Regions from separate parts of the Mycolicibacterium wolinskyi str. Jessa 2025 genome, predicted to be linked through region 3. Evidence: riboswitches for the same ligand, from Rfam matches in the RefSeq annotation. Region 3 holds a riboswitch; each other region holds the start of a gene.
The links. A riboswitch is a leader RNA that binds a small molecule or an ion and turns the genes downstream of it on or off. The one in region 3 is predicted to bind cobalamin.
Positions count from the first base shown of each region.

Region 1: another riboswitch for cobalamin. It lies ahead of metE (5-methyltetrahydropteroyltriglutamate--homocysteine S-methyltransferase); the one in region 3 lies ahead of ACOI2T_RS34460 (ABC transporter substrate-binding protein).
Region 2: another riboswitch for cobalamin. It lies ahead of ACOI2T_RS03580 (ABC transporter substrate-binding protein); the one in region 3 lies ahead of ACOI2T_RS34460 (ABC transporter substrate-binding protein).

Region 1 covers NZ_CP185960.1:2,348,773-2,352,313, reverse strand. The annotation lists gene metE (5-methyltetrahydropteroyltriglutamate--homocysteine S-methyltransferase) at 1-1,409, opposite strand, end outside; cobalamin riboswitch at 1,539-1,768, opposite strand; gene ACOI2T_RS11715 (sensor domain-containing protein) at 1,820-2,479, opposite strand; gene ACOI2T_RS11710 (Rv2240c family protein) at 2,499-3,107, opposite strand; gene ACOI2T_RS11705 (MspA family porin) at 3,487-3,541, shown strand, end outside.
Region 2 covers NZ_CP185960.1:690,248-693,788, forward strand. The annotation lists gene mrf (ribosome hibernation factor-recruiting GTPase MRF) at 1-388, opposite strand, end outside; gene rpmB (50S ribosomal protein L28) at 464-700, shown strand; gene rpmG (50S ribosomal protein L33) at 700-864, shown strand; gene rpsN (30S ribosomal protein S14) at 864-1,169, shown strand; gene rpsR (30S ribosomal protein S18) at 1,170-1,424, shown strand; cobalamin riboswitch at 1,394-1,558, shown strand; gene ACOI2T_RS03580 (ABC transporter substrate-binding protein) at 1,599-2,567, shown strand; gene ACOI2T_RS03585 (FecCD family ABC transporter permease) at 2,612-3,541, shown strand, end outside.
Region 3 covers NZ_CP185960.1:6,975,916-6,979,456, reverse strand. The annotation lists gene ACOI2T_RS34475 (tautomerase family protein) at 1-143, opposite strand, end outside; gene ACOI2T_RS34470 (TetR/AcrR family transcriptional regulator) at 197-784, shown strand; gene ACOI2T_RS34465 (methyltransferase) at 791-1,879, opposite strand; cobalamin riboswitch at 2,038-2,224, shown strand; gene ACOI2T_RS34460 (ABC transporter substrate-binding protein) at 2,336-3,310, shown strand; gene ACOI2T_RS34455 (class I SAM-dependent methyltransferase) at 3,307-3,541, shown strand, end outside.

The sequences.
Region 1 (3,541 bases), 2.8 Mb from region 3:
ACATCGGCGATCTCGGCCCTCATCCGGCGCTCGTATTCGGCCGCGTCGATCCTGCCGGCCCGTAGGTCGGCGCGAGCGAGCCGAATGGCCGACGTCTGTGGGTAGGACCCGATGGTCGTCGTGGGCAACGACGGCAGCCGCAATCGGTCGTTCTGAGCGGCACGACGCACATCAGCAGGTCCACGCTCGGCGCCCGACGCCCTGATCGATGAGATGCGCGCGCGGATCTCGCCGTTGTCGAGCCGGGGATCGTTCTTGCGCGACGCGATTGCGCCGTTGGACGCCGCGACCTCGGCCGCGATCGCGTCCGGTCCGTCCTTCAGGCCGCGCGCCAGCACGACCACCTCGGTGACCTTCTCGGACCCGAACGCCAGCCAACTACGCAGGGCGTCGTCGAGTTGCGGCTCGGCGCCGAGACTGTACGGCACGTGCAGCGTCGAGCAGGATGTCGAAACGGCCACGCGGCCGGCGCATTCCGACAGCGCATCCAGACTGCCCAGCGCGGCTTCCAGATCGGTGCGCCACACGTTGCGGCCATCGACCACGCCGGCGACGACGAGCTTGTCGGCCAGCTCCGGCACGGCTGCGACGGCTGCGGCACGCCCGGCCACGAGGTCGACCCCGATCGCCTCGACCGGCGTACGGGCCAGTGCCGGCAGCACGTCGGCCAACTCGCCGAAGTATGTCGCGGCAAACAGCGCGGGGCGGTGCGCGAGGCCGGCTAGCCGCGCGTACGTGCGCTCGGCCAGTTCGGCACCGTTGTCGAGGATGTCGGTCACCAACACGGGCTCGTCGAGCTGCACCCACTGCGCGCCGTTGTCCGCGAGCAGCTCCAGCAGCTCGGCGTACACCCCGACGAGCTCGTCGAGCCGGTCGATCGGCGCACCGTTCCCCGCCTTCGACAGCGCCAGGAAGGTAATCGGTCCGATGACCACGGGACGTGCCGGAATATTGTGTGCCGCGGCTTCTTCCAACTCTGCGAGCACCTTGGCGGGATTCAGCGCAAAGGTGATCTCCGGACCGATCTCGGGAACGAGATAGTGGTAGTTGGTATCGAACCACTTGGTCATCTCCAGTGGCGCGATCACATCGGTCCCGCGAGCCGCGGCGAAGTACCGGTCGAGTTCGTCTGGAATCACCGCGACCCGAGACGGCAACGCACCCAACAGCACTGCCGTGTCCAGTACCTGGTCGTAGTAGGAGAAGGTGTTCACCGGGACCGAGTCCAGGCCCGCCGCGGTTAGCGCGCGCCAGGTTTCGCGGCGCAGACCGGCCGCGACGGCTTCGAGCTCGCCGCGGTCGATGCAACCGGCCCAGTATTTCTCGACCGCGCGCTTGAGTTCGCGGTTCGGGCCGATGCGAGGTGACCCGAGAACGGTGGCGGTGAACGGTGTAGCGGTTGTGCTCATGACGACGTCCTTCGAACTGCGACGGGATGGTCACCGCCAGCGGACGCCCGAGCCGAGCACGGTCACCCGCCACGAGCGGACCGCGTCGGCCACACGCCCATTCCACGAGGCGATGAACCACCGGGCGCGGCGCGCCCGGTACAACCGGCAGGTCTTCGGACTCGCAGGCACGCACGATGTTCGTGCACCTAGTGGCCGTCGCTTCCCAGCCGCAGTGTTCTGCGTGCCAGTGCTGATGACGGCGGTCGTTCCTGCATACCGCTGCGGGACAGTCCCGGATTCTCACCGGGTTCCCTCTCACGTCGCACCTCTTCAAGCGTGCGACGCTCGATGTCGACACCGGCCGAGGCCGGCATCGACAAACCAGCTGCGACGACCAGGTTACTCGCCGTCGCCGGCGCAGTACCGGCTCACCTGCGCAGCGACGCCTTGATGGTATCGGCGACCATCGCCGCCTGAGTGACGGTTTCCGACGCGGGTTTACAGGCCTGGACATCGATGATCACGTTCGCCTCGACCGCCAACACACGCTGGCATGACCGCGCCTGCACACCCGTTCCACGCGTGAACGGCATCGACAGCTCGGTGTCGGTCTCCGCCAGCGCCCCACTCTTCCACTTGGGTAACTGCTGACCGTTGAGATTGATGTTCACGTTGTGGTCGGCGCACTTCGACCACCGATCGGCCGACTCTCGATAGAAGTCACGGGCATCCTGCTCGGACGGGTAGGAGACCACCGATTGGACGACGAGGTTGTCCCAGTTGTCGGTGTCCGGTGAACGCAACAGCTGCTGACGCAGCGCGTTCCACCCGTCGCCGTATATCGCCGCCTCGTTAACCTGCCATACCCCAAGACAATTGAGGTTGGGCAGCAGATTGCGGTGATCACCCATCGTGGTCACCATCGGATGCGACGTCATCCCGGTGGTCGCCATCAGGGTGTTCATCTGATCGGTGCTGAGCAGCAGGCCGTTGAGGTCGGCGTCGCCGACAACGGTGGGCTCCGCATCGACGTTGCCGTGGCCCGCGCACCCGGTGAGCATGACAAGCAGGGCAATGAAGGCGGTCACACAGCGCAGCAGGCGGCGCTCAGGCATGCGTACCGGCCAGCGCGCACGCCATCTGGGCATTGTGGGCATCGTCGTTGAGTTCGCTGGCCGTCACATTCAGCGTGTCCCCGCTGCCCCGCAACCCCATCTTCAGCAACAGCTTGGTCGCGTCCACCGACCAGGCACGCATCGGGCTGGCGATATCGGGTGACAACCCCGGTGTCCCAGCCGCATTCATCGCCTTCGCAGCCGATTCCCGCAGTGCGGTACGACCGCTCACGTTGGTGGTATTGACGATCGGGTCCGAGTAGTCGGGACGGGTGCTGCCGTCGATCGTGTCCGCGAAATCCCCGTAGAACACCGATGCGTTGTCCAGCGCCTCGGCGAAAAGTGAGCACGCCGCGACCGCTGCCGGGCTGGCGTCACCGGCAGACACCGGGCCCGCGGCCATCGGATCGGGCGCCGGAGCCGTCGGATCCGGAACAGCCACCGGTGCCGCGGGTGCTGCAGGCGCGGGGGCAACCGCGCCCGCCTCGGTCTGGACGACCGCGTCGGGATCGGCAGACGCCGTTGGCCCCACTGCGATTCCGATGCCCAGTGCGACACCGAGCACCGCCAGACCTCGCCCACACAGGTTTGACGACCTCACCTAGTCCTCCAAAAATCCAACTGCCAGCACGCAATCGGGCATCGCCGGCCATTGCTCCCATACCGTCGGCGCAACATGTGTCTCAAAGGTGAACGACCGGCAAATGCTCCCGCTCCACCTGCCGTCCATTGCATGTCCGGGGCCTGGCACGCCACAGTTGAATGTATTACGTTGGTGCGCAGTCAATTACCAGGAAGTTCACAGTTTCCGGAAAACCCTGCCGGATGGGAATGTGGCGCGATGTGTTGGCGCTTTGTTCACCGTTTCGAAATGCGATCAGTTCATGATTCGTCGCGACAGATCCCTTGAATCCCTTGGCTTCTCCGAAGTTGTGTCGGCCCCAGCGGATTCAGTCCCCATGAGAGGCGCAAGTTCACGCATGTTGAATCGTTTTGCCAAACTGGCTGCAGTCTGCATGTTGGCCCCGATCGCGG
Region 2 (3,541 bases), 1.1 Mb from region 3:
AGCTGACGACCGCCTCGATACTCACGTCGCGCGCGGCCGGTCCGTCGATGTAGCCGGGGCCGACGCACACGTGGATGTTGTCGATCGCCCAACACACCGGCTCCGGCTCGAGCCACGGCATCAGTTGCACCACGATACGAGCGACGTCGCTGCGCCGGTGCAGGCGGCGGAGGAGCACGAGCAGGTCGTCGCGCACCGTGCAGGACACGCAGCCGTGGGCCAGCTCAAGCGGCCAGTCCGACGTGTCGGCCGCGGTGCCCACCGTCCGCAGCACCACCTGGCCGTCGTAGGTGTGGCGAACCAGCACGGTTCCCGGCTTGCGGCTCAACTGCTCGACGACGCGGTCGGTGTCGCCCTGGCCCGCCACCAGCACAACAGGCGTTCTCACCTGGCCTCCCGATTAACTATTGAAAACGATTATCATTATGCTTAAACAACGGTACCTCGAGGCGAAGGAGATTCAATGTCGGCCCACTGCCAAGTCACCGGGCGATCGCCCGGCTTCGGCAACACGGTGTCGCACTCACACAAGCGGAGTAGCAGGCGCTGGAACCCGAACATCCAGAACAAGACCTATTACCTGCCGAGTGAGGGGCGCCGGGTGCGGTTGCGGGTCAGCGCCAAAGGGATCAAGGTGATCGACCGCGACGGCATCGAGGCAGTCGTGGCCCGGCTGCGCAGTCGAGGGGAGAAGATCTGATGGCGCGCACCGACATTCGGCCGATCGTGAAGCTGAGATCCACTGCGGGAACCGGCTACACCTACGTGACGCGCAAGAACCGGCGCAACGATCCGGACCGCATCGTGCTGAAGAAGTACGACCCGGTGATCCGCAAGCACGTCGACTTCCGCGAGGAGCGCTGATGGCCAAGGTGTCCAAGATCGTCAAGAACGAGCAACGGCACAAGCTGGTCGCGCGCTACGCCGAACGGCGGGCCGAGCTCAAGGACATCATCCGGAATCCGGCGAGCACGAGAGAACAACGGGCCGCGGCGGTTTCGGCGTTGCAGCGACTTCCGCGTGACTCAAGTCCGGTGCGGCTGCGCAACCGCGACTCCGTGGACGGCAGGCCGCGCGGGCACCTGCGCAAGTTCGGGCTCTCCCGGGTTCGGGTCAGGGAGCTCGCGCATCGCGGCGAGCTGCCCGGCGTGCGGAAGTCGAGCTGGTAAATGGCCAAGAAGACTCCGCGAAAGCGCACGCCAGCAATTGAACTCAAGAAGCCGAGGCGCAATCAGCTCAAGGCTCTCGGCGTCACACACGTCGACTACAAAGACGTCCAACTGCTGCGGACCTTCATCAGTGAGCGGGGCAAGATCCGCTCGCGTCGGGTCACCGGACTCACCCCACAGCAGCAGCGACAGGTTGCCACGGCGATCAAGAACGCCAGGGAGATGGCACTGCTGCCGGTGGCGGGCACCCGCTGACCTACTATCGACACCGATAGGCGACTGCGGAACGTGGAAGCCGGTGTGAATCCGGCGCGGTCCCGCCACTGTGATCGCTCGGTCAGCGCGCTGACCGGCGAGAGCCAGACACACCCCGCAGTCGCCACCTCGCAAGCACTGGGGCGGATCTCCCCAGAGAGGATGGGAGAGCCCATGACCGGTCGTTGGATGGTCGTCGTGATGGCGTCATTGCTCTTGGCGTCGGGATGTGCCGGTAACGCCGCAACGCAGACCACAGCCGGCACTCCGCCGGGATTCCCGGTGACAGTGGACAACTGCGGCGTCACCACGACCTACGATCGGCCGCCGACCCGCGCGGTCGCCCTCAATCAGCATGCGATCGAGACGCTGCTGGCCCTCGGCCTGGAGAAGTCGATGGTCGGCACGTCCTATCTGGACGACCGGATCCTGCCGGAGTATCAGGCCGCCTACGACAGCGTGCCGGTGCTCGCCGAGGAGTATCCGTCCTATGAGGCACTGCTGGCGGTCGAGCCCGATTTCGTCTACGGCGGGTGGGACAGTGCCTTCGACGAGAAGGAGGGCCGCGCCCGGCACCGGCTCGCCGATGTGGGAATCGACACCTACCTCAACATCGAGGACTGCTCGTCCGAGCCCGCGACGATGTCCACGGTGGACGCCGAACTTCGCGGCATCGGACGGATTTTCGGAATCAGCGACCGCGCTGAGGAGCAGGTCGACCAGTTGCACCGCGACCTCGAACGGGCCGAGTCGAAAGTGCGGGGAGCCGCGCCCGTCACGGTAGCCGTCTACGACAGTGGTGAGGCGACGGTGTTCACGTCCGGCGGCAAGGGGATCGGCAACGAGATGATCACGGCCGCCGGTGGCGTGAACCTGTTCTCCGATGTCCCGAAGGTGTGGGCCGATGTGTCCTTCGAGCAGTTCGCCGAACGGTCGCCCGACGTCATCCTGATCTACGACTACGGCGATCAGCCCGTCGAGCAGAAGAAGAAGTTCCTGATGGGCCACCCCCTGCTGCAGCATGTCCCGGCGATCCGCGACGAGCGGTTCGCCGTGCTTCCGCTGTCGTCGGTGGTGGTGGGTGTGCGGATTGCCCGTGCAGTGGAAGCCCTTGCCAGGCAACTGCATCCGGAGCGGTTTTAGTGAGCCTTGCCGGCCGTCGCGGGATTCCGTACGGGTTGGTCCTGATGGCGCTCGCGGCGATGTTGGCGGCTGCGATGACCACGGGTGTCGCAGTCGGGTCGGTGCCCATCGCGCCGGGTGAGGTGTGGGCGATCGTCGCGCATGCCATTCATCCGGGACTGGCCGAACAGTCCTGGCCGGCAGTGCGCGAATCGATCGTGCTGGGCGCCAGGCTGCCGCGCGTGGTGCTGGCCGCGGTGATCGGCGCGGGCCTCGCGGCATGCGGTATGACGCTGCAGGCGGTGGTGCGCAATCCACTTGCCGATCCGATGTTGCTCGGGGTGTCCTCCGGCGCATCGGTCGGTGCGGTCGTCGTGCTGGTGCTCGGTGTGGGAGCCCTGCAGATCGTCACGCTTCCGCTCGCGGCGTTCGGTGGTGCGCTGGCCGCGCTTGTCGCGGTGTACTTCCTGGCCCGATCCGGCGGTCGGATGACTACGGTGCGGTTGATCCTGGCGGGCGTCGCGGTGGCCGAGGTGCTGTCCGCGCTGGCGAGCCTAATCATCGTCACGTCCGACGACCCGCACAAGGCGCAGGCCGCGGTGCGCTGGATGCTGGGCGGACTCGGCGGTGCCACCTGGCCGATGGTCTGGGTGCCCGCCGCGGTCGTATTCGTCGGTGTGGTCGTCCTTTTGGCGGTCACGCGGTCACTGAACCTGCTCTACACCGGCGAGGAGGCCGCGGCCTCGCTGGGCCTCGACGTGCACCGGTTCCGCGGCGCGATGTTCGTCGTCGTCGCGCTCATGGTCGGCGCCATGGTCGCGGTGAGCGGCACGATCGGCTTCGTCGGGTTGATCATGCCGCACGTCGTGCGCCTGCTGGTCGGCGCCGACCACCGCCGCGCCCTGCCCGCGGCCGCACTGCTGGGTGCCACGTTCCTCGTGGCGTGCGACATCGTCGCGCGAACCGTGGCCACGCCAGAGGAGCTTCCCGTCGGT
Region 3 (3,541 bases):
GCCGTGTCGGGTGCGCCTTCCCAGCGGAGCAGCGTGGCGGCGAGTGTCCGTCTGAGCGTTGCGCGGGCATCGGGCCCGAGCACGCCCGCGGGCATTGTCAATTGGACCATCGGCATGGTGACCTCCGTTATAACGACTGTCATAGATTCCGTGACGCTAGATTAGAACAGTCGTCATAGCAAGGATGGGGGCGGGCATGACCCGGGAACCGGATGAATCGTCGCGAATGCGCATGGTCGCCGGCGCGGCTGACATGATTCGTCGTCGCGGGCTGAACGCCACGAGCGTGCGGCATCTCGCCCAGCATGCGAACGCGCCGCTCGGATCCGTCTACCACTACTTCCCGGGCGGCAAGGACCAACTCGCCACCGAAGCGGTGCGCTGGGCCGACGACCTCACGGTTACGGGTCTGCGCGAGGCTATGCGCGCGGGGCCAGTGCAAGGCCTGCGAGTTTTCACAGATATGTGGCGGAAGATCGTTCTGGACAGCGACTTTCGTGCCGGATGCCCGGTGCTTGCGGTGGCGGTCGAGGACTACCCCGACGATGACCGCGCCCAGCCCCGCGACGCCGCGGCCGCCGCATTCGCCAATTGGACCTCGCTACTCGCCGACGCGTTGCGCGAGCACGGCGCGCCTGACGGCGATGCCGTCGAAACCGCCACGCTCATCGTCGCGGCGATCGAGGGCACTGTGGCGATGTGCCGGGCTCAGCGGAGCATTGAACCGCTGGACCGGGTGGCTGATCAGCTCAAAAAACACATCGCACACGTCACCGCGAGGTGAACGGCGTCAGACCGCTTGCCCCTCAACCAAACTGAACGGTGATGCCGTCGGCACCACGCGGGTCAGCCGGAACCCGGCCTGCTCGTAGAGCTTGCGGTAATCGGCCTCGGTACGCTCGCGGGCCGCGATGCCGATCAGCATTTCCATGTCGGTCCACTTGCCGATGAATTCGCGGTCGTGGTCGGGGATGACGCCCTCGATGAGCAACAGTGTGGTTCCCGGTGCTGCGGCGGCGCGCACGTTGCGCAAGATCGTCAGCGCCTGTTCGTCGGGCCAGTCGTGAATGATGTTTTTCAAGATGTAGGCGTCGGCCCCCTCGGGTACGCGTTCGAAGAACGACCCGGGCAGCACTTGCACCCGCTCCGCGGTGCCGTACCTGCCGAGCAACTCCGGGGCGCCTTCGACGACCTGGGGCAGGTCGTAGAGCAGACCCCTGGCCGACGGCGTCGCTTCCAGGATGGCCGACAGCAGCCGACCGTGCCCGCCGCCGACATCGGCGATCGTGGCGAAACGGCTGAAATCGTAGGCCGCGACCACCGGGGCGATCGCCAATTCCGAGATGCTCGTCATCGCGTCGTTGAAGATCGCGGCGAGTTCGGGCTCGGAACCGATGTAGTCGAAGGCCTCTTTGCCGCGCAGCTTGGGGATGACGGCTTCGCCCGTGCGTACAGCGTCGCCGAGGTGGCTCCAGTGCTCGCGATGCTGCGGCGAGCCCACGAATCTGGCCATCGCCGCGATCGACACCGGAGCGTCCTTGCGCAGGCTGTCGGCGAGTGTGTTGAGCGCATAGCGTCCGTCGCGCGTCCGGCGGAACACCCCCTCGCTGACCAGTGCCCGCATGAGCCGGTCCAGCGCATCGGCGTCGGCGCCGACCCGGCGGGCCAGCTCGTCCGGGCGCAGCGGACCGCCGGCCAGCGCGTCGGCGACTCCGAGCTCCGCGGCGACGGTGATGCCCTGTGCGACCCAGGCGGACAGGATCAACTCGAGCATCACGGCGGGCGGCGGGGCCGTGCGCTGATAGAGCCTGCGCAGGTGATGGCGGACGCGTTCGGTGGCGCGGACCAGCCCGACGGGAGGCACCTTGGCGGTAGTCACCGGATGAATGTAGGGCAGCGCGGGTGTCTTGGCGGCCGGACGGAAAAGTTGCCAGGGGTGGCGTTCAACGCCTTAATGAAAATGATTATCATTAACGCGTGCTGATGCCTTTTGTGCCCACCTGCGCCGCCGAGGCGCCCACCCGATCCGGCGCGCTGGTATGGTCCGGTCGAGCCAGTCGTACCCAGCCCGATTGGGTCAGGGAATCCGGTGCGAATCCGGAACTGACGCGCAGCGGTATGGAGGACAGGCGGAGCAACGGCCACTGGCCCCTCGACGGGGCTGGGAAGGCGCTCCGCCTGGATGATTCCGAGTCCGAAGACCTGCTGGCTCGGGCCTCGTCGCCGGGTTGCGGCGCGAGGTCCGCCCATCGGACGGACTCCGCGATCGGGTCCCGGATCGAAAGGTCTCGTCGTGTCTGAGCGCACGCGCACCATTTCCGTTCTCCTACTTGCCATGTCGCTGCTGGCCGGGTGCGGCTCATCGGCGGGCAAGACCACCACCTCGTCCGGCGGCGACACCGCTGGCTATCCCGTTGCCGTGGAGAACTGCGGCCGAACGGTGACGGTGAAAGCTCCGCCGCAACGAGCGGTCTCGATCAATCAGCCGGCCACCGAGCTGTTGTTGACGCTCGGACTGGCCGATCGCATGGTCGGCAGCGCATCGTGGAGCGACGAGGTCCGCCCCGAGCTTGCCGCCGAGAACGCCAAAGTGCCGGTGCTGAGTCGCGATTTCCCGTCGTTCGAACGTGTTCTGAAGGAGAAGCCCGACTTCGTGTACGCGACGTTCGACTGGTCGTTCACCCACGAGGGAGTGGCCCCGCGGGACCGCTTCGAGAGTCTCGGCGTGCCCACCTATCAATCGTCGAGCGAATGCGGTGGGCAGGACGCCGCCCAGCAGCGGCCGCTCACGCTCGATGACATGTACGCGGAGATTGCCGATGTGGCAAAGATATTCGGCGTCCAGGATCGGGCCGATCAGCTGATCTCGTCGCTGCGTGCCCGGAAGGCCACCGCGGCCGACGGGCTCAAGGCCGACGGCGTCACGGTGATGTGGTGGTACGCGGGCACCAAGACTCCCTACATCGCGGGCTGTTGCGGTGCGCCGGGCATCATCACCACCGAACTCGGAGCACGGAATGCATTCGCCGACAACCGCCAACTGTGGCCCGAGATCTCGTGGGAGGCCATCCTCGAACGCGATCCCGACGTACTCATCCTCGCCGACCTGACCCGCGGTGACGACGGCGACAGCGCGGCCGCCAAGATCCGGTTCCTGGAAACCGATCCGGCCGCCAAGCGGTTGACCGCGGTGCGGGAACGCCGGTGGATCGTGTTGCCGGGCACTGCGATGGACCCGTCGCTGCGCAATGTCGATGCGATCGAGACTGTCGCGGCCGGGCTGCGCACGCTCGGGGTGGTCGGCAAATGAGCGGCGCCGAATCCGCGGCCGCGCTTCTGGCATCGTGGGACGAGCAGCAGGCCGCCTATATCGCCGACCGCGAGGGCAGGTTCCGCATCATGGTGGAGTTGTTGGAACTCGCGTGCGGCGACAGCCCGGTCGTCGTCGACTTGGCTTGCGGGCCAGGGTCATTGACCAGGCGAGTGCTCGATGCGCTGCTGAACGCCAGGGTCGTCGCCGTCGACCACGACCCGCTGCTGC